DNA from 4 places in the Acidovorax sp. M2(2025) genome. Region 4 is predicted to be linked to each of the others. Evidence: predicted binding sites of a transcription regulator. Region 4 holds the regulator's gene; each other region holds the start of a gene.

Region 1 (7,038 bases), 1.3 Mb from region 4:
GGCCCGGGTGATGGCGGCCACGCAGGGGTGGGTGATCCTGCGTTCCACGGATATGGCGAAGAACTCTTCCACCAGTTCCGCCGTGCGGCCAATGACTTCAACGCCGAACTGGGCGGTGGTTTCGGCTTCCAGCACGGTAGGGGCCGTGAAGACGCCCCGGCCTTCCCGGCCGAAGGCGTTCATCAGCGCGCTGTCGTCAAACTCTCCCACGATGCGCGGCTGCAGGCGGTACCGGTTGAGCCAATGGTCGAGCTGCTGCCGCACGGACGACATGGGGCCCTGGATGAGCATGGGGGCCGCGTGCAGGCATTCCGGGAACGTGCCCTGGAGCTGGGCTTTCAAGGCCGGGGCGCACAGGAAGCTCAGGCTGCTGGTGCCCAGGGGGTGGTTGAAGGCCTTGACGCCGATCTTCCGGGAGACGGGCTCGTCGGCCAGCACCAGGTCCAGCCGGTGCAGGCTCAGCTGGGCGATCAGCTCCGGAAACTTGCCTTCCTGGCAGGTCATGTGCACCTGCTGCGGCATGCCGAGCGCCGGCTCCAGCAAGTGGTACACGACGGACTTCGCAAGGGAGTCCGCGACACCGACCCGGAACTCCAGCGGCCGCTCCTGGCTGCGGGCCAGGCGGATGGCGCCCTCCAGCTCATCCCCCAGGGCGAAGATCTGGTCGGCATAGCCCAGCGCGATGCGGCCCTCGCTGGTGAGCTCCAGCCCCCGCCCGCGCTTGCGAAAAAGATCGTGGCCCAGCCACTCCTCCAGCTGGCGGATCTGGCCGGACAGCGTCTGGGGTGTGGTGTGCAGCTGCTCGCTGGCGCGCATGACGCCACCGGCCTTGGCCACGGTCCAGAAGTAGCGCAGGTGCTTGAAGTTCACACAGTAATACTTCGAGAAAAATAGGGGTATTGAGAACGATAAAGCGAATATACGCGAAGTGTCAAACGCTCTACATTGGTCCATGGCGGCCCGCCGATGCGGCCTGCACCGGGAACGGGCCGCCATTGCCATAAGGAGTAGCACCATGCGGATTACGACCCGAGGACAACTGGCCGTGTCGGCCATGACCGATCTGGCGCTGCGCCAGAAGGCGCGGCCCGTGGCCTTGTCGACCATCAGCACGCGCCAGGGCACCTCGCTGTCCTACCTGGAGCAGCTGTTCAGCGGCCTGCGCCGCGCCGGGCTGGTGGACAGCACGCGCGGCCCCGGCGGCGGCTACACGCTGGCCCGCAGCCCGGAGCAGATTTCGGTGGCGGACATCATCCTGGCCGTCGAGAGCCTCAAGGCCGATGACTTGCAGAGCCTGGAATCCGGCCAGGCGGCGCGTGTGCGCTCGATGACCGGAGAGCTGTGGACCAGCTTCAACGCGCGCGTGATGGAGTACCTGCAGTCGGTCACGCTCCAGAGCCTGGTGGAGCAGCAGCTGTCCAAAGGGGTAGCGGTGGAGGAGATTCCCGCTGCACCGGCCGCCGCCTCCAAGAAGCTCCCGGCGAAGCCCCGGCCGCTGATGGCGCGGGTGGGAGTGCCAAACTCCGTCTTTGCCCTGGGAGCGGTGCCGCTGCTGCAGCGGCGCTGAGCGCGCGCCTGTGGCCGGAAGCGGCCAGGCGTTCGCTACAGCTGGTGGGCCAGTTGCTTGATGCCGCGGATCAGCATCTCCACCGCGATGGCCACCAGGATCAGTCCCATCAGGCGCTCAAACGCCATGACCACGCGCTCGCCGACGAGCCGCTGGATGCGCTCGGCCAGCAGCAGGACCACGGCGCACACGGCCATGGTGACGCACAGCGCCCCCACCCATTCCAGGCGCCGTTCGGGCGCCTGCGCCACGAGCAGCATCACGGTGGCCAGGGCGGAAGGACCGGCCAGGGCCGGGATGGCCAGCGGCACGATGAGCGGTTCGCCGGGCGGCTCCGTCTCGGGGCCGGCGGCGGCCGGAAAGATCATCCGCAGCGCGATCAGGAACAGTACCACGGCGCCCGCAATCTGCAGCGAGAGGTCGCTCAGGTTCATGACCTGCAGGAACTGGGCGCCAAAGAACAGGAACGCCAGGAGCAGCGCGAAGGCGATGAGCACCTCGCGCACGATGACGCGGGCCCGCCGCTCCGGCGCCACGCCGCGCAAGGCGTTGGCAAAGATGGGAATGTTGCCCAGCGGATCGGTGATGAGCAGCAGCAGGATCGTCGCCGACGCGAAGGTGTAGCTCATCGGGCGTAGACCGTGTCCAGCGAGCGGAAGCCCTTGATTTCCAGCGGGTTGCCGCTCGGGTCGCGGAAGAACATCGTCCACTGCTCCCCGGGTTGCCCGGCGAAGCGCACCTGCGGTTCCATCACGAAGGCCGTGCCCGCAGCCTGCAGACGCGCCGCCAGGGCTTGCCAGTCCGGCAGTTCCAGGATGGCGCCCAGGTGCGGCATCGGGACCAGGTGGTCGCCCACGCGGCCGGTCAGGGTGGTTTCAAACGGCCGGCCCAGGTGCAGCGAGATCTGGTGGCCGAAAAAATCGAAATCCACCCAGGTGTCGGTGCTGCGGCCTTCGCGGCACCCGAGCACGCCGCCATAGAAGCGCCGGGCGGCGTCCAGGTCGGTCACATGAAAGGCCAAGTGAAAAAGGCTGCGCATAGGCTGCCGAGGATAGCAGCCCCGTTGCGGCGCCAGGGCCCGCGGCCCGCGCCCGCTGCCGGTGCCCGGCGCCCAGCGCCGCGGCGGCGCAAGGGCTGGGTGTGCGCGGCGCGGGCTCAGGCGGCGCGGTGGTGCTGTTCCGTCTGCTGCTGGCACGGCACGCAGCGTGCGGCTTCCGGCGTGGCCTGCAGCCGGGCGGCCGGGATGTCTGCGCCGCAGTCGACGCACTCGCCGTAGGTGCCGGCTTCGATGCGCTCCAGCGCAGCCACGACGGCGGTCAGGTGCGCCGTTTCATGCTCGTCGATGGCGAACTCCAGTTCCCGTTCGGTGGCCTGCTGCGCCCGGGGATCCCCGGAGGGCGCGAAATGGTTGGCGGCCGCCTCGGCGCGCCCGATGGCGCCTCCACGCTGTTCGGCCAACTGGGCAAGCAGCGCAGCGCGCTGCGCGAGGAGTTGTTGGCGGAACGGGGCGGCTTGGGTGGAATCCATGGGTGTCTCCAAAGGTGCAATAGGCCTATGGTGCGCCCGTGGGTGCTGCCGGGCGTTGACGGAAGTCAAGCCTTCTTGCCGCCGCACGCCCGTCGCGGCCGGGGCAGGCCGTTCAGTGCTTGGGCGGGCGGGACAGCATTTCGGCGGTGTTGGTCTTGCGGTCGGCGTTCACGCGCTGCACGTGGGGGCGCTCGCCCATCCGGGCCAGGTAGTCGCGCACGGGCAGGTCGGCCAGGAAGTCGCGTCCGTAGACGATCTTGGTAGCCGAGCTGACCAGCGGCAGGTGCACGATGGCGGCGCAGTCGGCCAGGGTGAAGCTGTTGCCGGCCACAAAGGGGCTGAACCGGGCCAGCTGGGCAAATGCCGCGATGTTCTTCTCAAGCTGCCGGCCGACCTTCTCGCGGGCGGATTCGCTCACGCTGCCGCCAAAGAAGGCCTGGGGATAGAGATTGCGGGCGACCAGCTCCAGGTGCAGTTCCAGGAACGTGACCAGCTCGCGGACCTTGGCGGCGGCAAAGGGGTCGGCGGGCACCAGCGGCTGCGCGGGGTAGGCGGCCTCCAGGTAGTCGGCCATCACGGCCGATTCGCACAGCGGCCCCTGCGGCGTGCGCAGGTAAGGCACCTTGCCCAAGGGGCTGGCCGAGCGATCGGTCTCGCCGACCCAGGCAAGCTCTTCGGTAAAAGGCACGCCCTTTTCGAGCAGGGCGAGCTTGACCTTGTTGTAGTAGTTGCTGGCTGAAAATCCGCAAAGCGTCAGCATGGTGTCTCCTGAAGGCTCTTGGTTGGAAGGTGGGGGAAGGGCGCCATCGTAGGCGGCGGGCACCGCACCGGGCGTCGCGCACATGACCTGCGTCATGGAGTGGGCGGGCGGGGGCGCCCTGGCGAAGGCCGCCGCCTACAATCAACAGCCCATGGCCGCCCCTCTTGCGCAAACCCTTCGCAGCTGCCGCTGGTTCACCCGGCTGGTGCTAGCGTGGTTTGTGCTGACCCTGGGGGCGGCCGTGGCGTCGCCGATGGTCCGTCCGCAGGCCCTGGAGCTGATCTGCTCCGGCGCAGGGGCGTTCAAGCTGGTGGTGAAGGCGGAAGAGGGCGCCCAGCAGGTGCCGGGCCATACGCTGGACTGTCCGCTGTGTGCCTCGGTCGGCGCGCCGCCGCCGGCGGCGCGGGCGCTGGAGTCCGGCGTGCGCCCTGCTGCGCACGCTGTGCGCCCGTTTCCCGCGGCCCCCTTTGCGGTCCGTGCCGCTGCGCCACTGCCGCCCCGCGGGCCGCCGCGGGCCGTCTGAGGCGCCCTTCCTGGCGGCGCTGCAGGCTGCCCGGCGGGGCTTCTGGAGCTCTGCGCGGCCCGTGCCCCCAGGAGCCTTGAGCACCCAAAACGGAAAAGACCGCCTCGCCGGCTTTGTAAAATGCTATAAAATTTATAGCTGTTTGCGCTTTCTACATAAGCGCTAGCGCCGAATATTACCGATATGGCGCTTCGCTCCCATTCTTGCGACATACCTCCTCGACCCAAAGGACCCTTCACCATGAAAAAACTGATCCACTCCGCCACCCTTGCCTGCGCCTTTGTGACGGCCCTGGCGGCCCTGCCCGTGCAGGCCCAGACCGCCGCCCCGGTCACCGTCGACGGCGCCTGGGCCCGCGCCAGCGTGCAGGGCCAGAAGGCCACCGGCGCGTTCATGCGCCTGACCGCCAAGGACGGGGCGCGCCTGGTGCGTGCCGAATCGCCTGCGGCCGGCGTGACCGAAGTGCATGAAATGAAAATGGAAGGCGACGTGATGAAGATGCGCGCCGTGCCGTCGCTGGAGCTGCCCGCCGGGAAGGCGGTGGAGCTCAAGCCCGGCGGCTATCACGTCATGCTGATGGACCTCAAGGCCCCGCTGGCCGGCGGCACCACCGTGCCGCTGACGCTGGTGTTCCAGGACGCCAAGGGCAGCGAAAGCAGCCTGAGCCTGGCGGTGCCCGTGGCGGCCACGCCGCCGGCAGGTTCCCCCGCGCCCGGCGGCATGATGATGAACGGCCACAAGCACTGAAAAAAGTCTCGCGCAGGGGCGCCAACCGCCCGTGCAAAGGCTGACGCCACCTGCCGTGGCCGCGCGGGTTGGAGTAAGCTGTGCCCCCACCACAGACCACCTCCTGGAGCGGCCATGAGTGACAACACATCCAGCGCCTTCGGTTTCGGCAAGTTCGTCCCCGGGTTCGACTTTCTGCAAAACCTGGCCAAGGGGGCGACCAGCAGCATCCCGCAGTTGCCCAATCTCTCCAACTGGGTGGCGCCGACGATCAACGTCGAAGAGCTGGAAAAACGCATCGAGGAACTCAAGGCCGTGCAGTTCTGGCTGGAGCAGAACTCGCGGGCGCTGGCCGCCACCATCCAGGCGCTGGAAGTGCAGAAGATGACGTTGGCCACGCTCAAGGGCATGAACTTCAGCATGGGCGACGTGGCCAACGCCTTCAAGCTCAAGACGGCCGATACCGTGATGAGCGGTGTGCAGAAGGCCGCCGACACGGTGAGCGGCGCCGCCGACGCCGTGGCCGGCGCCGCCGCCCGCGCCGCTGCGCGCACCAGCGCGGCAGCGCAAGAAGCCAGCGACGAGCCCGCGGAGGCCGAAGCCGAGGCGCCGGCCGCAGCTCCCAAGGCCAAGGGCAAATCCCGCACGGGCAAGGCCGCCGAGACGGCCGCCGCCCCCGTGGTGGACCCGATGCAATGGTGGGGCGCCCTCACCAGCCAGTTCCAGCAGATTGCCGCCAACGCCATGACGGACGCGGCAAAGCAGACGGCCATCGACACCACCAAGAACATGGCCACCGGCCTCGCCAAGGAGGCGCTGAAGACCGCCTCCGGCATGGCCAGCCAGTTCGCGGCCAAGGGCCTGCAGACCCTGCAGCCCGGCGCGGGCAAGAAGGCTCCGCCCGCCGGCCGGACCGCTGCGCCCAAGCGCGCTGCAGCGCCGCGCAAGGCTGCCGGCGCCAAGCCGGCCCGCAGCGCCGCGGCCAAGAAATCCACCGCCGCGCGCGGCACGGCGCGCAAGCGCACCGGCTGAAGCGGCCTGCGGCAAGCACCCCCGGGTGCTGCCCGCCAGCCTGCCTGATTTCGGGAGACCCGGATGAAACTCTTTCCTACGGGCCACGCCACGCACCCGCAATGGCGCATGGCCGCGGCGCTGGTGCTGGCGCAGTTGCGTGCCCAGATGGCCTTGCCTGGCTACGCCGCAGCGCCCACGCTGGGCCTGGTGTACATCACCGACCACTACGCCGGCGAAGCCCGCGAGCTGCTCGACTACCTCAGCAGCGAGCTGCCCGAGGTGACCGACTGGAGCGGGACCGTAGGCGTGGGCGTCTCGGCCTGCAACGCCGAGTACTTCGACGAGCCCGCCCTGTCGGTGATGCTGCTGGACGTGCCGGCCGACCAGTACCGCGTGTTCTCGGGGGTGGCCCCGCTGCCCGCGCACCCGCCGCACCGGGACCCCGGCGCATTCACCGCCCACACGGCACTGGTGCATGCCGACGGGACGACGCCGGATCTGGCCGGCCTGCTCACGGAAATGGCGGCGCGCACCGAAACGGGGTACCTGTTTGGCGGCGTCAGCGCCAGCCGGGGCGCCAGCGTGCAGTTTGCGGTGGGGGGAAACGGCAACATCGCCGGGCAGGGCGCGGCCAGTGGCGTGTTCGGCGGCGGCTTGTCGGGCGTGGCGTTCGGGGCCGGTGTGTCGCTGCTGTCCCGGGTCACGCAGGGCTGCCAGCCGGTGGGGCCGCTGCACACCATCACCCAGGCGCAGGACAACCTGGTGCTGGAGCTGGACGGCGAGCCGGCTCTGGACGTGCTGCTGGACACGCTGCAGGTGACGCTGGAGGGCGACCCCCAGCCGGCCCTGCGCAAGGTCCGCGCCACGCTGGCCGGCCTGGTGGACGCGGGCCCGCAGCCCCAGGGCCAGCGCCGCACGGGC
Region 2 (7,038 bases), 1.6 Mb from region 4:
GCCCAGTTCCACCGTGGCGCTGTAGAAGGCGGTCAGGGCGTCGCTCAGGCGCTGCAGCAGGCCCGGCTGCTGGGCAATCAGGTTGTCGTGCAGGTCGAACCCGCCCAGCGACACCATGAACACCTGGCGCTTGCTGCCCAGGCCGTTGCGCGCCCCGATGAGGCGGGCCACCATCTTGAGCTGGTCCGCCAGCGGGTTGTTGGCGGGAAAGGCGGTGGACAGGGTGGTGCTGGCCAGCGCGCTGGTGATCTGCCCTTCGGAGGCCACGGCCCGCGCGGTCACGCGGGTGTATTCGTTTTCCAGCAGGTGGCCGCTGGGCTGCTGGATCAGCGCCGTCAGGGCCCCCCGCACGGCGCTGGAGCCGTACACGTTGTTCTTCACCCCGTTGATCGCCACGGCGCCCGAGGGGCTCACCTGGTACTGCAGGGCCGAGTCGCCCGACAGGAACACCGCGTTGCCCGTGACCGAGATGCAGGTGAACAGCGAGTTGCCGTTGGACGACAGCGCCAGGTCGCCGATGTTGCCGCCCCAGCCCACGGTGGAGCCCTCGGGCGAGGACGACTGCCACACCGACTGCTGGTCGTTGTGCGAGAAGAGCTTGGGCGGCAGCGGAAAGGCCTTGCGGTCGGGGCTGTTGTACTGGGCGCGCGTGAGCGGCACCACCAGCGGCCCCACGTTGAGCTGCACGGCGGCCTTGCCGGCGTTGAACAGGCCTGCGAGCCCCGTCATGGCCGGGTGCAGCGCGTACTGGCGGCCTCCGGGCAGCGGCGTGGCGGGGTTGAGCAGCGTGGGCGTGAGCGACGCCTTGGGCAGGGCGATGCTGCCGCGGATGGCGCTGTAGCGGCTCCAGCTGGCGTCGTCATAGGTGACCACGGTGTTGGCGTAGTCGTTGCCGCCGTAGAGGAACACGCAGACCAGGGCCTTGTAGTCGTCCGCGGCAAAGGCGGCGGCTTCGCCCATGGCGGCCAGGTTCAGGGCAAAGGGCAGGGCGGTGCCTGCCAGGCCCAGCTGCGCGGAGCGCCGCAGGAAGGCGCGGCGGGAGTGGAGTTCGGGTTGAAGCAAGTGCATGGCGGGGCTTCTCGGGGGCGGTCGGGCCGGCGGGGCTGCCGGCCGGGTTCATTTCTGGACGAGGTACTCGGCGCTGGCCATGACCAGGAACACGGCGGCGGCCACCCGGTCGCGCTTGGCGTTGTCGGTGCTGGCCGCGGTGATGTTGATGGTCTTGAGCGCGTCGGCGATGAGCTTGACGGTGGCGGCCGAGAGCTGGCCGGCGCACATCAGCAGGTTGATGCGGGCCACCAGCGCGTCCGCATCGGCCACCAGGGCCAGCTCCTGCGTGTAGGCGGCCTTGATGTCGAAGCCGTTGTTGGGCGTGCTGGCGTTGTGGGGCACCTCGGGGCCATTCACCCAGAGGCCGTTGCGGATGGCGCCCTGCATGAAGTTCAGGTAGCCGCCCACGCTGCTCTCGTTGACCAGCTGGAACTCCGGCGCCACGGCGCCCGTGGCCGCCAGCGCGGTGGACGGCGGCACATAGCCGGGCCGGAAGAAGTTGAACACCGAGGGCGAGCGCAGCGGGCTCTGGCCCAGGCGCGACCCCGGGTCGCTGAGGTTGCCGATCTTCCAGGTGCCGAAGGTCGAGTTCAGGCCGAAGGTGCGGCCCCATTGCACGAAGCGCAGCATGGGCTCGCGCAGCTTGCCGAAGCCCGGCTGCGTGAGGCCCGCCGGCGAGCGGGCCTCGTCGTCGAGCAGGATGGCGCGGACCACCGCGCGCAGGTCGCCGCGCACCCCCGCGCCGTTGTTGGCAAAGGCGGCCGACACCCGCGCCACATAGCCGGGCGACGGGTTGCTGGTGACCAGGCGCTGGATGAGCTGCTTGCCGATGAACGGCCCCACGTTGGGGTGGTTGAACAGCGTGTCCAGCGCGATGCGCAGGGCCTCTGCGCCTGGCGTGCCCGCCGGGATGGTGGTGCCCAGGAAGCTGGCGGCCAGCGCGGAGTGGCGCGACTCGGTCAGCACCATGGGCAGCCGGGTGAACGTGGTGCTGGAGACCGTGCGGTTCGTGCCCGGCACGGTGGTGGGCGTGTTCTGCGACTGGTCGTAGTCGTAGCCGGTGAACACCCGCGCGAGGTTGGTCACGTCGCTCTGGCTGTAGCTGTCGATGGGCTTGCCCGACCCGTCGCGCTGGGGCGTGCCGTCGGGGTTGAGCAGCACCAGCCCGATGGACATGAGCTGCATGATCTCCCGCGCGTAGTTCTCATCGGGCTGGCGCCCGGTGGCGGGGTTTTCCTTCTGGTTGCCGCGGGTGTTCAGGTAGAACCCCATGGCCGCGTTCAGCGTCACGTCCTGCAGCAGGTTGCGGTAGTTGCCGAAGGCCTGGAACACGAGCTGGTCCCAGTACCAGGCGATGGCGTGGCTGCGCCAGTTGAAGTCCAGCCCCGAGAGCGACACCACGCAGATCTCCGACAGCGCCAGCGCCACCCGCTTGCGCAGGCCGTCCGGCGACTGCAGCAGCTGGTGCCAGATCATGTAGTCGCCGGGGTAGCTGTTGTCGTAGAACCCGGTGTCCTTGTTGACGTCGGCATAGCCATGCTCGTTGAGCCACTGCCATCCGCTCTGGGACAGGGGCGCATTGAACTGGGCTTCCAGCCAGTCGGCATACGTGGTGGAGCGCAGCGCCGCAATCTCGGCCGGCGAGGCGGAGAACTGCGCCTGCAGCAGGAAGCGGGCCGCTTCCTGGTCCGTCTGGGGCGCCGGGTAGGTGCCCACTGCGCCGGACTGGGAGACGCCCGTGCCCGGGCCGGTGGAAGGGCTGTCGCCGCCCCCGCCGCCGCAGGCCGCCAGCGAGACAGCGGCGGCCACCCCGGCTGCCACCGGGCGCACGATGGCAGGGGCCGGGCGCATGGCCCCGTGCTGGGAAGGAGACGATGGGGCGGGAGATTCCGCGGCTGCCGCGGGCGCGGCGAGCGGTTCCTCGTGGGTAGTTTGCATGGCTCGTGGGAATCGAAAAAAGGGCGCCGTCGGGAGGCGCGTTTCGCACTTCACCACAGCAAATCCCCCTACGGAAATACAAACGTTACCAAATGAAACCACTCTCAGGGAGAGGCCAGGTGTAACGCTGGCGGGGTGATGGGGAATTGCAACATTTGTGGACTGGGCAGGGAGAAAAGGGGGGCGCCGGTCTGTCTGGCACGCGCCGTAGGCGTGTGCTGACGTGCGCAACGCAGGCCGGACTACGGCCCGCGCCGCCCTCCGTTTCTAGAGTTCATCCCATCGCATCAAGCACCTGTTCCACGCATTCCGGGTGGATGGCTGGCGCGAAAACTTTCGAGGATGCACACCATGAATGAAGACACCATCCAAGGCAACTGGAAGCAGTTCAAAGGAAAAATGATCGAGCAGTGGGGCAAGCTCACCAACGACGACCTTGATGTCATCGACGGCAAGCGCGAACAGTTCCTGGGCAAGCTGCAAGAGCGCCAGGGCATTGCACGCGACGAAGCGGAAAAGCAGCTCCGCGACTGGCAGGCCCGCCACCCCGACTTCCGCTTCAACGACTGAGACGCGGCCCCGCCGGGCGCAGCGATCCCGCCGCCCGCGCGGACCCCTGATGGACTCGTAATTTCGTACACCGAGGAGAACACCATGCAATTCACACGCACCCTGATGGCTTCTGTCGCCGCCGGCCTGCTGGCCACCTCTGCTCTGGCCATGACCGATGCCGACTACAAGGCGGGCAAGGACCGCATTTCCGCCGACTACAAGGCCGCCAAGCAAAAATGCGATGGCCTGAAGGACAACGCCAAGGACGTCTGCATGAAGGAGGCCAAGGGCGCCGAAGACGTGGCCAAGGCCGAGCTGGATGCCCAGCACAAGCCCAGCGCCAAGGCCACCCGCAAGGTGGCAGACGCCAAGGCCGACGCCGCCTATGACGTGGCCAAGGAAAAGTGCGACGACCTCAAGGGCAATGACAAGGACGTCTGCGTGAAGGACGCCAAGGCTGCCCGCGTGAAGGCCAAGGAAGACGCCAAGGTGGCCGAGGCCCAGGCCAAGCCCGCCGACAGCGCCGCCGCCAAGAGCGCCGACGTGGCAGAGGCCCGCAAGGACGCCAGCGCCGAGAAGAACGACGCCGCCTACAAGGCCGCCAAGGAGCGTTGCGACGCCATGTCGGGCGACGCCAAGTCCAAGTGCGTGGACGACATGAAGCGCATGTACGGCAAGAGCTGATCCCGGCCGCAGTGCGGCCCCGGCAACTGCCACGCCCCGCCCCGTGCGGGGCTTTTTTGCGCCCGCCCTCAGGCGCGCCGCCACGGCGGGAGCTGACCTGGGTCAATACGCGCGAAGAACGTCCGCCCTAAGCTCGCCCCCTGTTTTTTGTCTCGCTGTCGCGAAGGGATGCCCATGGCTCAACTCGAATGGTCGGATGCACTGGCCCTGGACCTGCCGGTGATGGACGACATCCACCAGGAATTCGTGGACCTGCTGGCCGCGGTGGACCGTGCGGATGACGCCGCCCTGCTGCCCGCCTGGCGCGCCCTGGTGGACCACACGGACCACCACTTCGCGCAGGAGGATGCGTGGATGGCCTCCACCCGCTTTGCCTCGGGCAACTGCCACAGCATGCAGCACAAGGTGGTGCTGCAGGTCATGCGCGAAGGCACGGCGCGGGCCGAGCAGGGCGACCTGAAGCCGCTGCGCATCATGGCCAGCGAACTGGCCCTGTGGTTTCCCCAGCACGCCCAGAGCATGGACGCCGCCCTCGCCCTGCACGTGCGCCGCGTGGGCTTTGATCCTGCCACGGGCATCGTGCATGCGCCCGATGCCCTGCCCGGCGAGCTGATCCACGGCTGCGGCGGCGCCAGCTGCTCCGACGAGGACCGACCCGCCAGCGTGGCCCGCGAGGAAGCCGCGGCGGCCTGAGCTGGCCCGCGCGGCCGGGGCACTGTCACCGGCTTGCCTGCCGGGGCAGCATCCCGGGTTTGCTAGATTATTAATAGCACCCTGCGCTTGTCCAGCAAGCGCAGGGTGCAATTTTTATCTGATTAGCAACCTACCTCAGACGCTTCCTCTTCCCCACCCGTTCGGGCTGAGCCTGTCGAAGCCTTGCACGCACGCTGCAAGCCCTGGCTTCGACGGGCTCAGCCCGAACGGATGGAGTGGCATCTGAGACAAGTAACTAATCAGGTATTTTTATGGTCGTTGCCTGTGGCCGTCAGTCGCCCAGCGGGCGGCGTGGCAGCAGCAGGGCCGCCATGCGCCAGCACAGGTCGCGCAGCGCGCGGCGCAGGGCGGGCGAGTCGGGGCCGGGCTCGGCGTGCGGATCACGGGGGCGGAACGCCGCGTCCAGCACCTGCTGCTTGGCGCTGTGCAGCGCGCCCCGGTCCCGCCGCTGCAGGGCGGCCGCCAACTGGTCGCGGTAGCGTTGCACCCGTGCGGCTTCCGCCACCGTCAGGCCCGCCGCGGACGGCTGCGGGGCGGGGCCTGCCAGGTGCCGGGCCCAGGCCTGGGCCCCCAGCGATGGAGCCTCGGCGGCGCTCATGCGGCCTCCGGGCGGGCGGCGGGCGGCGTGGCGGGCGCGCCCGGCCGCCGGGGCGTGCCGCCCTGGGACGACACCCCGTACCAGTTCACATTGCGCGTGAGCACCATGACGGCGGCGAGCACCAGGAAGAGTGCGATGGAGCCGACCACCAGCGCCGTCTGCTCCAGCTGCAGCAGCAGGTACAGCAGGCCGTACAGCACCGCGATGCCCGCGCCCAGCGGAATGCCGCGTGTCAGGCCGCCCAGCATGTGGCTGGCGTAGTAGGCCAGCAGCAGCACGCAGGCGCTGGCGGCCACGGCGTACGAGGTGCCGAACGGCAGGTGCTCCGACAGGCTCACCAGCAGCAGGAAGAAGCTGCACAGCGCGCTGCCCACCAGCAGGTACTGCACGGGGTGGACGCGGAGTTTCTTCATCAACTCGAAGAGGCCCACGGCCACGAAGGTGAGCGCAATGAACAGCACTCCGTACTTGGTGGCGCGGTCGCTGAGCGAATAGGGGTTCACCGGGTCCACAAACGCCACGCTGAAGCTGTCGGCGCAGGGGCCGCCTTGCGAGGCGCTGCCCGTGCCGTATTCGGGGCTCCGCGGATCGTTGTCCAGGCCGCCCGCGCAGACGGGCTTGCCCTCGGCAATGTCTGCCTGCGCCGTGGTGGCCAGCGACGACAGGCGCCAGGTGGCCGCAAACCCGGTCTTCTTGACCTCGCGCTCGGACGGCAGGAAGCGCCCCGCAAACGAGGGGTGGGGCCAGCCGCTGGTCATCAGCACCTCGGTGTTGCCGCCCAGCGGCACGATGGCCAGGCGCTCGGTGCCCACCAGCTCCAGGTCCAGCGTGGCGGCCAGGCCGTCGGCCTTGCCGCGCACCGACTCGGGCAGCACGGCGTGCAGGCCCCGGCTGTAGGCCGGGTGGAAGGTGCCGGGCTTGAGCGCCAGCGCCTGCGGACCCAGCGTGAACTGCGCCGTGCGGATGCCGCGAGCGTCCCCCACGGCCATCATCACGATGGGGGCACCGCAGTGCATGCGCGAATTCTTCAGGGTGCTTTGGGGCACCAGCCCGGCCAGCGAGCCCCACTGCGCCGCGACCTGGGCCTTGAGGGTGTAGGTGTTCACCTTGTGCAGGCCGCGTGCGCGCTCCTCCATGGCTGCGCCGGTGCTGATCTTGAGCTGCTCGGGCATGGCCGTCAGGCGGAACTCGCGGCGGCGCTCCACCATGCGGCGCTCGTCGCCCTTGCCGGTCTCTTCGTCCCAGCTTTCCACGCAGGCGCTGTGGATCAGGGGGCCCATCAGGGTCTGCGGGCCGGCCAGGCTGTCGGCCACGCTCTGGGCGGTGAGGCTGCGGTAGCGCTGCCGGTCGCGCACGACGCCCTCGATCATCGACAGGCCGACCATCAGGAGCAGGACGACCGCGCCCAGCGCGGCCAGCTTGGTGAACAGGGGGTGTTTGAACAAGAGATCCTCCACAAGTGCATGTTGGGGAGGCGAGTGTTGGCCCCGGGTGTGAGGGCG
Region 3 (7,038 bases), 1.1 Mb from region 4:
GTGTAGCCCACCTCGTGGTGGCGCACCACCATGCCGAAGCGGCTCAGGGTGCCCTGGGCCAGCCAGCGCGACAGGGCGTCCAGCACGTGTTCCGTGCGCCAGCCGAGCGCCTCGGCCCAGGCATCAAAGGGCCGCGACACCAGTGGCAGGCCCTGCTCCGCCAGGGCCGCCAGGCCCGCTTCGTGCGGGGCCACGGGCAGCGCCGCGCCGCGGGTGGTGCCGCCGGCCGCGGCGCTGCGCTGCGCCAGGTCAAACGACAGGTCGATGCGGTAGGGCTGCAGCATGGGCATGCGCAGCACCGCCAGGCCCGTGTCCTGCTCGATCTGCGCCAGCAGCTGTTCCAGCGCGGCCGGCGTGGCGGCGGTGGCCACGAACCAGAGGTTCAGTGCGTTCTCGCGTTCGTAGTTGTGGCTCACGCCCGGGTGGCGCGAGACGGCGGCGGCCACGGCCTCCAGCCGATCGCGCGGCACCGCCATGGCCGCCAGCAGGCCGGCACCGCCCGCGCCGGGCGCAAACACGCCGCCGATGCGGCCGAGCACACCGGCCGCCTGCAGGCGCTGGCAGGCCACGATCACGTCGCCCGCCGGGCGCCCTAGTGCCTGGCCCAGCACGTCGAACGGCGCGGGGCACAGCGGAAAGCCGCGCTGCCAGGTGTTGAGCAGGGGCAGGTCGTTTGCGGGGCTCGTCGTCAGCGCCATGCTAGAACCCCATGCGCTGCGCGCGCGCCGTCAGGAAGATGCCGCTGGGGGCCTGGGCCGGCAGCGTGGCCTGGGTGGCCAGGGTGGCGGTGTCCAGCACCACCACCTTGTCGTCGTCGCGGCAGCTGATCCACACCGACTCGCCACGCGGGGTGAACTCCATGTGCATCACCGCCTTGCCGGGCTGCAGCGTGGCTGCCACGCGCTGGGCCACGGTGTCGATGACCTGCACGCGGTGGTAGTCGGGCACGGCAAAGTTCACCCACACCTGGCGGCCATCGGGCCGCGCCATCACGAACACGGGCTGGCCGGCCACGGGGATGCGGCCGACTTCCTCCCACGTGGCGGTGTCCACCACCAGCACCTCATGGCGGCCGATGGCGGGCAGGTAGGCGTGGCGGCCGGCCACGGCCCAGCCGCGCAGGTGCGGCATCTTGAAGACGGGCAGGGGCTGCTGGCCGCGGCCATAGCCTGCCAGGATGCGGCGCGCCACCGGCTGCTGGGCCCAGGTGTCCACCAGCGCCAGGCCGTCTTCTCCGAACAGGCCGGCGATGTAGTGGCGCCCGTCGGGGGTGACCAGCGCGTCATAGGGCTGGCGGCCGATGCCGTCGATGCGGGTCACGCGCGGCCGGTCGGGGTCGGTGCAGTCGGCAATGCAGATCGCGTCGGCATCGAACAGGCTGTAGATGAAGCGCCGCCCTGGCAGGTCGGCCAGGCCCACCACGCGCGAGCGCTGGCCGTCGGCCGTCAACGCAGGGATGTCTGCCCGCAACGCGAGGGTGGCGGCGTCAAACACCTTCACGCCGCCGGGCGTGTAGTTCTGCGCGGCCACCAGCGTGCCGTCGGCGCTGATGGCGCCGCCAATGGAGTTGCCCGCCTGCTGCTCCCGCGCGGTGATGCGCCGGGTCAGCAGGTCGATGCGCGTGAGCGCGCCGTCGCGGCCAAACACGTAGGCGTGGCGGCCATCGCGCGAGAACACCAGCGAGGCATGCGACAGATCGCCCAGCCCGCCGATGCGGGCCAGGACGGAGCGGTGCGTGGTGTTGACCAGCAGCACCGCGCCGGTGGCCCGTTCCACGACCAGGCCCAGGTCGCCCGTGCCCATGGGGGGGGATTCGGGCGGCTGCAACGTGGCGCAGCCGCTGGCCAGCAGCGGAAGTGCCGCCAGGCCGAGGAGAAGGGGACGTCGTTTCATGGCGAGGTGCGTGGAGGCCACGGAGGGAAGCCGGCGGCCAGCTGCTCGGCAATCCACAGCGCCTCGGCTTCGGTGACAAACGAGCGCCAGGGCGGCATGGGCGTGCCTGGGCGGCCGTGAAAAATGGTGGCGGCCATGGATGGGACGGGTTTGTCCGCCAGGGCCGCAGGCGTGAGGGGCGGGCCCAGCCCGCCGGTGAGGTGCATGCCGTGGCACGAGCCGCAGTCCTGCCGCACCATGCGCACCAGCTCGCGCTGGCGCTCGGGCGGCGCAGCCGGAGCCTGGGCCTGCGCCAGGGTCCCGGCACAGGCCAGGGCGCCCAGCAGGCCGGTCAGTGCGGCGGTGTGCACGGCACGCCTCTAAGACTTCAGGATGAACTCGACCGCGGCTTTGAGGTCGGCGTCGTCGATCTTGTCCGGCCCGTTGGGCGACATCGGTATCGGCCCGAACGCGCCGGAGCCGCCCTTGCGCACCTTGTCGACCAGCTGCGCCGTCACGTCCTTGCCCTTGTACTTGGCCGCGATGTCCTTGAACGCAGGCCCGACCAGCTTCTTGTCCTTGGAATGGCAGGCCATGCAGCCCGCCTTGTTCATGGCTTCTTCGGGAGAGGCCGCGTTGGCAGCACCGGCGCAAAGCGCCAGGGCTGCAGCAAGGGCCAGAGGCCCTGTCAGATGGTGTCTCATCGTTTTCTCCTGTTCCTGTAATGGGAGGTTTTGCCTTCGCGCTGTTGGTGCGGCGTTTACATCCCGTTCACGCTGAGCCTGTCGAAGCGCGGCGCAGGGCTTCGGCAAGCTCAGCCCGAACGGTTCGTTTGGTTCAAAGACGCTGATTCCATGGCCTCCGGCCTAAGCGCCCGCGCTGCCTGAGACCAGCAGCCGCCGGGGAACTGGCTCTGCCAGGCCCCTGGCGGCGTCCCCCTGGGGGGAAGGCGCCGCAGGCGACTCAGGGGGGCATCAATAGATGTCATGCTGGGTGTTGTAGACGTTGAAGTGCCCCGTGGGTGTGATCAGGCGCGGGTCCTTGATCACGGCCTTGAGCTTCAGCGTCTTGTCGTCCACGATCACGAGCGCGCTCTCCTTGTTCTTGGCGCTCCACACCGAGAACCAGACCTCATCGCCAGCCTTGTTGAACTCCGGCTGCACCACGCGCTTGGCGCCGTCGTCCTTCAGGCCCGCCCACTCCGCCACGGGCAAGGTCACGAAGCCCTTGTCCAGGTTCTTGATGTCGTAGACCACGATGGACTGCGAGATCTTCGGATCCGGATTGAGCGGCGCGTCCGAGTACAGGTGCGTGCTCTTGGGGTGGCTCTTGATGAAGAGCGCGCCCCCGCCGGGGCCGGCGAGCTTGGCGACTTCCTTGAAGGCGTACTGCTTGTGCTTCTTGGGGTCGGTGCCGATGAGCGAGATGGTCTCGTCGCCCAGGTGGCCGGTGGCCCACACGGGACCGTATTTGGGGTGCAGGAAGTTGGCGCCGCGGCCGGGGTGGGGGATCTTGCCCACTTCGGTGATGGCCGCGAGCTTGCCCTCCTTGGCGTCGATGGCGGCGATCTTGTTGCTGTTGTTGGCGGCCACCATGAAGTAGCGCTTGCTCGAATCCCAGCCGCCGTCATGCAGGAAGGGCGCGGAGCCGATCTCGGTGACCTTGAGCGCGTCGATGTTGGAGTAGTCCACCATCAGCGTCTTGCCGGTCTCCTTCACGTTCACCACGAACTCGGGCTTGAAGTGCGAGGCCACGATGGAGGCCACGCGCGGCTCGGGGTGGTATTCCTGCGTGCCCACCACCATGCCGCGGGTGCTCACGATCTTCCTGGGCTCCAGCGTGTCGCCGTCCATGATGGTGTACTGGGGCGGCCAGTAGCTGCCCGCGATGGCCAGCTTGTCCTCATAGCCCTTGAACTTGGAGGTGTCCACCGAACGGGCTTCCAGGCCCACGCGGATCTCGGCCACGTTGTCGGGCTTTTCCATCCACAGGTCGATCATGTTGATCTTGGCGTCGCGGCCGATCACGAACAGGTAGCGGCCCGAGGCCGACAGCCGCGAGATGTGCACCGCGTAGCCGGTCTTGACGATGTTGATGATCTGCTTGGTGTCGCCGTCGATCAGCGCCACCTCGCCGGTGTCGCGCAGCGTGGTCGAGAAGATGTTCTCGATGTTGTAGTTGTTGAGCTTCTTCTTGGGGCGGTCCTTGGGCTCGACGATGACCTTCCAGGTCTTCTTCATGTCGGCCATTCCGAATTCGGGCGGCGTTGGCGGCTCGTGCTGGATGTAGCGGGCCATCAGGTCCACTTCCTGCTCGTTCATCTCGCCGGAAGTGAGCCAGTTGGGCATGCCCGCGGGCGAGCCGTAGGAGATGAACACCTTCAGGTAGTCCGTGCCCTTGGCGGTGGTGATGTCCGGCGTGAGCGGCTTGCCCGTAGCGCCCTTGCGCAGCACGCCGTGGCAGCCCGCGCAGCGCTCGAAGTAGGTCTGGCGCGCCTTCTCGAACTCGGCCGCCGTCATCGGCGGGGCCTTGGGGTTGTTGCTCTGGTGCATGGGCTCGTTCACCAGAGGGGAGCCGCCGGCCTGGTAGTTCATTTCGGGTTGCGAGACTCCCTTGCCTGCCTGTGCCATCGCCGTGGCCGCAGCCATTGCGAGGGCTGCCAGGGCCAGGTGCTGGACGGTCTTGATTGCTTTCATCATCGGTCCTCTGCGTCATGGGCAGCGAATGGTTGGCGGTGGATGCGGCTGCGCCCTCCGACCCGCGCCACGGCTGTCCTTCGTGACTGCGGGTGCGGCAATGGTCCTGCGGGCGGTGCGGGCTGTCCTTGAACTGGTTCAAGGACGCGCCGCCCGGCCTGTTCCACCATGGGCCTACCCCACAACCACCCGCGAGCCCCCTGCATGAGCTTCATGGACGACCCCCAATGGCTGAAGACGCCCGCGCCCGGCGGGACCGGGAACCCGGCGGTGCCGCCGGGCCGCGTGACGCTGGTCGGCGCCGGCCCAGGCGATCCCGACTTGCTGACGGTGAAGGCCGCGCGCGCGTTGCGCGAGGCCAGCCTGGTGCTGTACGACCACCTGGTGGGCGAAGCGGTGCTGGCCCTGGTGCCGGACAGCGCGGAGCGCATCTATGTGGGCAAGGAATCCTCGCGCCACACGCTGCCGCAGGAGGACATCATTGCGCTGATGTGCCGGCTGGCGGGCAGCGGGCGGCCGCTGGTGCGCCTGAAGGGCGGCGACTGCTACATCTTCGGGCGCGGCGGGGAAGAGGTGCAGGCGCTGGCCCGTGCGGGCATTCCCTTCGACGTGGTGCCGGGCATCACCGCCGCCCAGGCGGCGGGCGCGTGTGCGGGCATTCCCCTCACGCACCGGGACCACGCCGGCACCCTGGTGCTGGCCACGGGCCACCTGCGCGGGGACGACGACACGGCGCTGGACTGGCCGCTGCTTGCGCGCACCCGCCAGACGGTGGTCTTCTACATGGGCGTGGCCACGCTACCCACCATCTGCGCGCAACTGGCCGCGCACGGCCTGCCGCCGGAAACGCCGGCGGCCATCGTCGAACGCGCCTCGCTGCCCGGCCAGCGCACCCTCACCGGCACGGTCGCGTCGCTGCCGGGGCTGGCCGTCCGCCATGGCGTGAAGGCGCCAGCCCTGATCATTGTGGGCGGGGTGGTGGCCTTGCAGCCGGAACTTGCCCAGGGCGGGGTGCTCGGCGCCCGCCATCGCTGAGATGGCCGGGCGCTGCCCCGCTCAGGCGTCCAGCGCCGGGTCGGCCGACGTCTGCCCGCTGCGCCCGCGCCGCCAGGCCTTTTCAATCTCCACGACCACCAGCACCACCAGGGCCGCGCCGATGCACAGCGCCAGTTCGCCCAGGCTCAGCGGTTCGGTGCGGAAGATGGGGTTGAGCCAGGGCACGTAGATGGTCGCCATCTGCAGGGTAAAGGTGAGCAGCACCGCGCCCAGCAGCGGGCGGTTGCTCAGCAGCCCGAGCCGCCAGATGGGTTCGGATTCGGACCGGATGGCGATCACATGCGCCATCTGCGCCAGCGTGAGCACGGTGAACACCATGGTCTGCCAGTGCGCGTGCCCGGTGTGCAGCGCCCAGGCCTGCACGGCCAGGCACAGCCCGCCGATCAGCAGGCCCACACCCAGGATGTGCTGCCACATGCCGTGGGCAAACAGGCTCTCGCGCGGCGCCCGGGGCGGGCGCCGCATGATGCCGCGCTCGGCCGGCTCGGCCGCCAGCGCCAGGCCCGGAAGCCCGTCGGTGACGAGGTTGACCCACAGGATGTGGATGGGCAGCAGGGGAATCGGCAGCATCAGCAGCGGCGCGAGGAAGATGGTCCAGATCTCGCCCGAGTTGCCGGTCATGGCGTAGCGCACGAACTTGCGGATGTTGTCGTAGATCCGGCGGCCCTCGCGCACCGCCGCGACGATGGTGGCGAAATTGTCGTCCAGCAGCACCAGGCTCGATGCTTCGCGCGCCACGTCGGTGCCGCCCTGGCCCATGGCCACGCCGATGTCGGCGCGTTTGAGGGCCGGGGCATCGTTCACGCCGTCGCCCGTCATCGCCACGAAGTGGCCCCGGGCCTGCAGCGCCTCGACAATGCGGATCTTCTGCGCCGGGTCCACGCGGGCGTAGACCCGCACCTGCTCCACCTTGGCCTGCAGCGCGGCGTCGTCCAGCGTGGCCAGTTCGGCGCCGGTGAGCACGGGCGCGTCGCTCGTGCCAACAATGCCCAGGCGGTGCGCAATGGCGCGGGCCGTGGCCGGGTGGTCGCCGGTGATCATCACGGGGGTGATGCCGGCGCTCAGGCAGTCGCGCACTGCCACCTGCGCCTCGGCACGCGGCGGGTCGATGAGGGCGATGAGGCCCAGCAGCTCCAGCTGGTTTTCCACCGCGTCGATGTCGTTGGTGTCCGGCAGCCGGTCGTGGCTGCGGCGGGCCAGCGCCAGCACCCGCAAGCCCTGGGCTGCGAGCTGCTGGGCCACGGCCAGGACCTTGCCCGCATCCAGTGCCGCGGTGCCCTCGGGCGTCCAGTGCGCGGTACAGCGGGGAAGCACGGACTCGGGCGCGCCCTTGGTGTAGGCCACAAAGCCGGGCGCGCTGCGGTGGAACGTGGTCATGCGCTTGCGGTCGGAGTCAAACGGCTGCTCCTGCACG
Region 4 (7,038 bases):
ACGTGGCCAACTGGTTCTTCGGCGCCTTCATCCTGGCTGTGGCCCTGCTGCACGTGGTCAATAGCGCTGCGATTCCGGCCGGCTACATGAAGAGCTACTCGGCCTACGCAGGTGTGCAGGACGCCATGGTGCAATGGTGGTATGGCCACAATGCCGTGGGCTTCTTCCTGACCGCAGGCTTCCTGGGCATGATGTACTACTTCATCCCCAAGCAGGCCGGCCGCCCCGTGTACTCGTATCGCCTGTCGATCGTGCACTTCTGGGCCCTGATCTTCACCTACATGTGGGCGGGTCCTCACCATCTGCACTACACCGCGCTGCCTGACTGGACGCAATCGGTGGGCATGGTGTTCTCCCTGATCCTGCTGGCTCCCAGCTGGGGCGGCATGATCAACGGGATCATGACCCTGTCGGGCGCATGGCACAAGCTGCGTGACGACCCCATCCTGCGTTTCCTGATCGTGTCCCTGTCGTTCTACGGCATGTCCACGTTCGAGGGCCCGATGATGTCCATCAAGACCGTCAACGCCCTGAGCCACTACACCGACTGGACTGTGGGCCACGTGCACTCCGGTGCCCTGGGTTGGGTGGGCCTGATCTCCATGGGTTCGCTGTACTACCTGGTTCCCCGCCTCTTCGGCCGCGACAAGATGCATTCCGTCAAGGCGATTGAGCTGCACTTCTGGATGGCCACGATCGGTATCGTGCTGTACATCGCCGCCATGTGGATTGCCGGGGTGATGCAAGGCCTGATGTGGCGCGCGATCAATCCCGACGGCACGCTCACCTACACCTTCGTGGAAAGCGTGAAGGCGACCTATCCGTTCTACGTGATCCGTGTGTGCGGCGGCTTGCTGTACCTGGGCGGCATGATCGTCATGGCCTGGAACGTGTGGATGACTGCGATCTCGGGTCGCTCGGTCAAGGTGGCTATCCCCGCCGTGAATGCGGCCCACGCCTGAGCCCGAAGGAGATTTATTCATGTCTAACAACAACGCATCTGCTTCGACCGGCTTCTCCCACGAAAAGGTGGAAACCAACAACTTTCTGATGATCGTGCTGATCCTGCTGGTGATCGCCATTGGCGGCCTGGTCGAGATCGTGCCGCTGTTCTTCCAGAAGTCCACCACGGAAGCCGTCAAGGGGGTCGAGCCCTACACGGCCCTTCAGCTGGCAGGCCGCGACATCTACACCCGCGAAGGCTGCTACAACTGCCACTCGCAGATGATTCGCCCCTTCCGCGCGGAAACGCTGCGGTATGGCCACTATTCGGTGGCGGGCGAGTTCGTCTATGACCATCCCTTCCAGTGGGGCAGCAAGCGCACCGGGCCGGACCTGCAGCGCGTGGGCGGCAAGTACAGCGATGAATGGCATCGCATTCACTTGAACAACCCGCGTGACGTGGTGCCTGAGTCCAACATGCCCGCCTATCCATGGCTGGAAAAGAGCCCGGTGGACGCCAGCGTGCTGCCGGCCCACATGAAGGCCCTGCGCACTGTGGGCGTGCCTTACACGGATGCGCAGATCGCGGCGTCTGTCGACGAGGTGAAGGGCAAGACCGAGCTGGAAGCCCTGGTGGCTTACCTGCAAGTGCTGGGCCGTGCGCTCAAGTAAAGGAGATTCGCCATGGATATCACCACCATGCGCATCGGCGCCACGCTGGCATCGATGGCCTGCTTTATCGGCATCTGGGTGTGGGCCTACCAGGGCCGCAACAAGAACCGCTTTGACGAAGCTGCCCAGTTGCCCTTCGAGCAAGATTGACCTTTACCAGAACGAGAACACCCCATGAGTGACTTCACTAGCAATTTCTGGTCGGTCTTTGTGACCACGCTGACCCTGGTCGGCATCATCGGCTGCGCGATCCTGCTGTGGATGGCAGGGCGCAAGAAGGTGATGGCCACGTCCGACAACACTACCGGCCACGTCTGGGACGAAGATCTGGTCGAGATGAACAACCCTCTGCCACGGTGGTGGGTGTGGCTGTTCGTCATCACCATTGTCTTCGGCCTGGGCTACCTGGCCGCCTACCCCGGCCTGGGTGCGTTCACCGGCAAGCTCAGCTGGACCCAAAAGGGCCAGTACGACGCTGAAATGGCCAAGGCCAAGACGGAACTCGAGCCCCTGTATGCCCGCTTTGCGTCGATGAAGCCGGAAGACATGGCCAGGGACCCGCAAGCCAAGGCCATCGGCGAGCGCCTGTTCATGAACAACTGCGCGCAGTGCCATGGCTCGGATGCCCGCGGCAGCAAGGGGTTTCCCAACCTGACGGACAATGACTGGCTGCATGGCGGCGCACCTGAGAAGATCCGTGAAACGATCGAGAAGGGCCGCATCGGCAACATGCCTCCCATGGTCGCGGCAGTCGGCTCTGCAGAAGATGTTCGCAACCTTGCGCACTACGTGCTGAGCCTGTCCGGCAGCCCGCACGATTCGCTGCGTGCGTCGCTGGGCAAGCCCAAGTTCGCTGCCTGCGCTGCCTGTCACGGCATGGATGGCAAGGGGAACCAGGCACTGGGCGCGCCCAACCTGACCGACGACATCTGGCTGCATGGCTGGGGTGAGGCCGCAGTGGCCGCCATGGTCAACAACGGCAAGGTGAACCAGATGCCGGCACAGGCCGAGAAGCTGACAGAGGCGCAGATCAGTGTGCTGGCGGCTTACGTGTGGGGCTTGTCGAACGTCAAGTGACGGCATTCCTCTGAGCACCAAGGCGGCGCCCGGCGCCGCCTTGGTGCTTGGAACCTGCTCACAAAACCCGTCAGGCCCCATCCTGGCATTTGCCCGACGGGTTTTGTGAGCTGGCTCTGGACTAGGAGTCGGCATTGCTAGTCTTCAAGGGATTGAGAAAACCATGAACCCCCCCAGCGAGCCAGCGCGCAAGGTCATCCCGATAGCCCCGGCGGCCCCGGACGCGTCAGCCAACACCGAGATCGTCTCCCTGTACGAGGCGCAAAAGAAGGTGTACCCCCGGTCCATCAGCGGGCTGTTTGCGCGGTGGCGCTGGGCCATGGTGTTTTTGACGCAGTTGGTCTTCTACGGCCTGCCCTGGTTTGAGTGGGGACAGCGCCAGATGGTCTTGTTCGACCTGGGCGCGCGGCGGTTCTACATCTTCGGGCTGGTGCTGTACCCGCAGGACTTCATCTACCTCACGGGCCTGCTGATCATTTCCGCGCTCTCGCTGTTCCTTTTCACGGCTGTGGCGGGGCGCCTGTGGTGCGGCTTTGCGTGCCCGCAAACGGTCTACACCGAGATCTTCATGTGGATCGAGCACAAGATCGAAGGGGATCGCAGTGCGCGGATGCGGCTGGACAATGGTCCCTGGACGTTCGAGAAGATCCGCAAGAAATTCCTCAAGCAGCTGGTCTGGATTGTGGTCGCTGCCTGGACGGGTTTCACCTTTGTGGGCTATTTCGTTCCTATCCGCCAGCTGGGCGCAGAACTGCTGGCATTGCAGGGCAGCTGGCAGATATTCTGGGTGCTGTTCTACGGTTTTGCCACCTATGGCAACGCCGGCTACATGCGCGAGCAGGTCTGCAAGTACATGTGCCCTTACGCCCGGTTCCAGAGCGCCATGTTCGACAAGGACACGCTCATCGTCAGTTATGACGTCCAGCGCGGCGAACCCCGCGGCCCTCGCAACAAAACGGTGGATTACAAGGCCAAGGGGCTTGGCGATTGCATCGACTGCACCCTGTGCGTGCAGGTCTGCCCGGTGGGTATCGACATTCGCAAAGGGCTGCAGTACGAGTGCATCGGCTGCGGGCTGTGCGTGGATGCCTGCAACACCGTGATGGACAAGATGCACTACCCCAAGGGGCTGATCCGCTTCTCGACCCAGAACGGTGTGGCCAACCGCTGGAGCCAGTCGCAAATATTCCGGCGCGTGCTGCGGCCGCGCGTACTGATCTACAGCGCGGTGCTCGCGACCCTGTGCATCGGAATGTTGGTGAGCCTGGTCAACCGCACGCCGCTGAAGGTGGACGTGGTGCGTGATCGCGCCGCACTGTCTCGCATCGTGGCGGGAGGCAAGCTGGAGAACATCTACCGTCTGCAAATCATGAATGCCACCGAAGGCCCACAGCGGTACCGCATCGCGGCGCGCGGCATCGAGGGCCTGGAGGTCGCTTCCGAGCCAGAAGTCGAGATCGGGCCTGCCGAGTCCCGCTGGGTCGCCGTGCGCCTTCAGGTGCCCTATGGCTCTGTGCCCCCAGGATCGCACGCCGTGCATTTCGACATCCAGGCCCTGGGTGCTGCAGACCACGTGTCGGAAAAGTCGGTCTTCCTGGTGCCGCGGTAGCGCACGCAGGCATACTGGTGCAAGGCGCTTGGTGCCTTGCACAGAACATTTCAATCTTGAAGGAGTGAGCCCATGTCTACCAGCACCGCACTTGGCGCTGCCGCACCCGCCACAGCACCGTGGTGGAAGTTTGGCCATGTCTGGCTGATCATTGCCGGCCCCGTCATCGTGATCATTGCCGGCTTCGTCACACTATGGCTTGCGCTGTCGCGTCCTGATCCCGTGGTGGCGGAAGACTATTACCGCCAAGGGGTGGAGATCAACAAGACGCTGTCCGAACCCAGCAAGAGCCTGGCTCCCGCCATGAAGGCCCGCAACCACGCAGCCACGCCTGTGCAGGACCAGCCTCGCTGAATTACACTGGCCTGGCGACTGGCTGCTTGTGCGTTTTTGCAGGAGACAAACCAATGTGGACGCAACGCCTGATGTGGATTGCCTGGCCCGCCTTTCTTATGGCGGCGGTGATGGAAATGCTGGTTTTTGCGCTGGTGGATCCGCAGGATCTGCACTGGTTCGGACAACCGCTGGCGCTCTCGCGGGAAGGGGTCTATACCCTGGCGTTTTTTGCGTTCTGGGGAATTGCCATGGTGTCCAGCGCGCTGACCACCCTGCTGGCGATGTCGCCTTTCGAACTCAATCGCTGCCCGGTGCCCGAGGGCGACCGTCCAGACGATTGCCGCAAAACGCCTTCCTGCCCCTGAGCGGGCGGGTGGGGTTACCGCCCCGCAGCTCCGTCAAAAAGACGGTGTGGCGCGGTGGATGCGCCTGGGATTGCAACGGCCAGTTGTGCCGCGCGATTTGGTCGCGCTGACTGCAGTGCCGCTAACGTGTCAGTGGCAGGCTTGCTGGTTGTTCACGATGCGCCTGAGCGCGTCGGTATTGAGGATGCGCACATGGCGCTGCTTGACCTCGACAGTCCCTTCTTCCACGAACTTTGAGAACGTGCGGCTCACCGTCTCCAGCTTGAGGCCCAGGTAGCTGCCGATCTCTTCCCGCGTCATGCGCAGCACTAGCTCGGACTGGGAAAAGCCACGGGCGTGCAGCCGCTGCACGAGGTTGAGAAGAAAGGCCGCCAGGCGTTCTTCGGCGCGCATGCTGCCCAGCAGCAGCATCACGCCGTGTTCGCGAACGATCTCTCGGCTCATGATCTTGTGCACGTGGTGCTGCAGGGCCGTGACCTCGCGGGAGAGTTCCTCGATGCGGTCAAACGGCATCACGCACACCTCGGCGTCTTCCAGTGCGACAGCGTCGCAGGTGTGGTGGTCATTGACAATCCCATCCAGGCCAATGATCTCGCCCGCCATCTGAAAGCCCGTCACCTGGTCGCGGCCATCTTCCGTCGCCACGCATGTCTTGAAGAAGCCTGTGCGGATCGCATAGAGCGAGGTAAACGACTCGCCGTTGCGGAACAGGGTGCCCCCGCGTTTCACCTTGCGCCGCACGGCAACCACTTCATCAATTCGCTGCAGTTGGTCCTCGCTCAATCCGACCGGCATGCACAGCTCGCGCAGGTTGCAGTTGGAGCAGGCGACTTTGATGGTGAGCGGATTCATAGACACAGGTGCTGATAAGAGTTTCGAGCATATCGTCGCGCATGCCCACGGGTGGTTCCAGAGGCCCTGGTAGCGACTGACATGCATCAAATTGTCGCTGTTCGCGTTATGTCATTGCTTGATTCAGGTCAAGGACGCTGGGTGCAGCTTACGGCACAGTGAAAAGGTACGCAAGGAATTTGCCCATGACCGCTGTTTCGCCCGACCTTCTGCGCCGTTTTGACGTGCCAGGGCCCCGCTATACCTCTTATCCAACGGCTGACCGCTTCGTGGAAGCTTTCGGACAGGACGACTACGCCCTCGCGCTGGAGCAACGGCGTCTGGGCTCCATGACGAAAGCGCTGCCGCTGTCGCTGTATGTGCACATACCGTTTTGCGAGTCGCTATGCTACTACTGCGCTTGTAACAAGATCATCACCAAACACCATGACAGGGCCGAGGTCTATCTCCGGTACCTGAGCCGCGAGGTGGATCTGCACACGGCCCGCTGCGGTACCGGCCAGGTGGTGAGCCAGCTGCACCTGGGCGGTGGCACGCCCACGTTCCTGTCGGATGATGGCCTGCGGGAACTGATGGCGATGCTCAAGCGGAGCTTCTCGCTGGCGCCCGGGGGGGAGTATTCGATCGAGGTCGATCCCCGTACCGTGGACGCGCAGCGGCTTGCCCTGCTGGCCGAGCTGGGCTTCAACCGGCTGAGTTTCGGTGTGCAGGATTTCGATCCCGAGGTGCAGAAGGCCGTGCACCGCATCCAGCCTGCCGAGCAGGTGTTCTCACTGGTCGAGTCGGCGCGGTCGCTGGGATTCGAGTCCGTCAACGTCGATCTGATCTACGGCTTGCCGCGCCAGACCCCCGAGTCGTTTGACCGCACGCTGGCCCAGGTCGCGCAACTGCGTCCGGACCGCATCGCCCTGTATGCCTACGCCCATCTGCCGGAGCGCTTCAAGCCCCAGCGGCGCATCGTCTCCGCCGAGCTGCCCACTGCCGCGGGGAAGGTCTCCATGCTGTCCCGCTCGCTGGATGCTTTCATGGACGCGGGCTACGTTTATGTGGGAATGGACCACTTTGCGCTGCCGGAAGATGCGCTGGCTGTTGCCAAGCGGCAGGGCCGCCTGCACCGCAACTTCCAGGGGTACAGCACCCAGCCCGACTGCGATCTGATCGGGTTGGGCGTGTCGGCCATCGGCC

Evidence for each region. The regulator FNR, encoded in region 4, switches genes on or off when oxygen is low (the NO sensors DNR and NnrR bind a similar motif). The targets are predictions, from matches to a motif close to TTGATNNNNATCAA.
Region 1: a site for FNR is predicted at 3,150-3,163, ahead of ACOYR3_RS03680 (TraR/DksA family transcriptional regulator). Genes of this name have one in related genera too.
Region 2: a site for FNR is predicted at 4,317-4,330, ahead of ACOYR3_RS02335 (hemerythrin domain-containing protein). Genes of this name have one in related genera too.
Region 3: a site for FNR is predicted at 4,697-4,710, ahead of cobA (uroporphyrinogen-III C-methyltransferase). Genes of this name have one in related genera too.

The regions. Positions count from the first base shown of each region.
Region 1 covers NZ_CP186262.1:788,598-795,635, forward strand. The annotation lists gene nhaR (transcriptional activator NhaR) at 1-870, opposite strand, end outside; gene ACOYR3_RS03665 (Rrf2 family transcriptional regulator) at 1,016-1,567, shown strand; gene ACOYR3_RS03670 (MarC family protein) at 1,603-2,196, opposite strand; gene ACOYR3_RS03675 (VOC family protein) at 2,193-2,606, opposite strand; gene ACOYR3_RS03680 (TraR/DksA family transcriptional regulator) at 2,723-3,094, opposite strand; gene ACOYR3_RS03685 (glutathione S-transferase) at 3,207-3,854, opposite strand; gene ACOYR3_RS03690 (DUF2946 family protein) at 4,006-4,377, shown strand; gene ACOYR3_RS03695 (copper chaperone PCu(A)C) at 4,618-5,124, shown strand; gene ACOYR3_RS03700 (PhaM family polyhydroxyalkanoate granule multifunctional regulatory protein) at 5,239-6,135, shown strand; gene ACOYR3_RS03705 (FIST signal transduction protein) at 6,199-7,038, shown strand, end outside.
Region 2 covers NZ_CP186262.1:514,890-521,927, forward strand. The annotation lists gene ACOYR3_RS02315 (DUF1501 domain-containing protein) at 1-1,068, opposite strand, end outside; gene ACOYR3_RS02320 (DUF1800 domain-containing protein) at 1,117-2,988, opposite strand; gene ACOYR3_RS02325 (CsbD family protein) at 3,340-3,558, shown strand; gene ACOYR3_RS02330 (hypothetical protein) at 3,643-4,224, shown strand; gene ACOYR3_RS02335 (hemerythrin domain-containing protein) at 4,399-4,917, shown strand; gene ACOYR3_RS02340 (hypothetical protein) at 5,210-5,536, opposite strand; gene creD (cell envelope integrity protein CreD) at 5,533-6,981, opposite strand.
Region 3 covers NZ_CP186262.1:3,181,399-3,188,436, reverse strand. The annotation lists gene ACOYR3_RS14795 (Lrp/AsnC family transcriptional regulator) at 1-698, opposite strand, end outside; gene ACOYR3_RS14790 (cytochrome D1 domain-containing protein) at 700-1,893, opposite strand; gene ACOYR3_RS14785 (c-type cytochrome) at 1,890-2,243, opposite strand; gene ACOYR3_RS14780 (c-type cytochrome) at 2,253-2,576, opposite strand; gene ACOYR3_RS14775 (cytochrome D1 domain-containing protein) at 2,847-4,571, opposite strand; gene cobA (uroporphyrinogen-III C-methyltransferase) at 4,773-5,603, shown strand; gene ACOYR3_RS14765 (cation-translocating P-type ATPase) at 5,625-7,038, opposite strand, start outside.
Region 4 covers NZ_CP186262.1:2,075,581-2,082,618, forward strand. The annotation lists gene ccoN (cytochrome-c oxidase, cbb3-type subunit I) at 1-962, shown strand, start outside; gene ccoO (cytochrome-c oxidase, cbb3-type subunit II) at 982-1,614, shown strand; gene ACOYR3_RS09640 (cbb3-type cytochrome oxidase subunit 3) at 1,627-1,764, shown strand; gene ccoP (cytochrome-c oxidase, cbb3-type subunit III) at 1,789-2,691, shown strand; gene ccoG (cytochrome c oxidase accessory protein CcoG) at 2,855-4,300, shown strand; gene ACOYR3_RS09655 (FixH family protein) at 4,373-4,654, shown strand; gene ACOYR3_RS09660 (hypothetical protein) at 4,708-5,001, shown strand; gene fnr (fumarate/nitrate reduction transcriptional regulator Fnr) at 5,131-5,853, opposite strand; gene hemN (oxygen-independent coproporphyrinogen III oxidase) at 6,039-7,038, shown strand, end outside.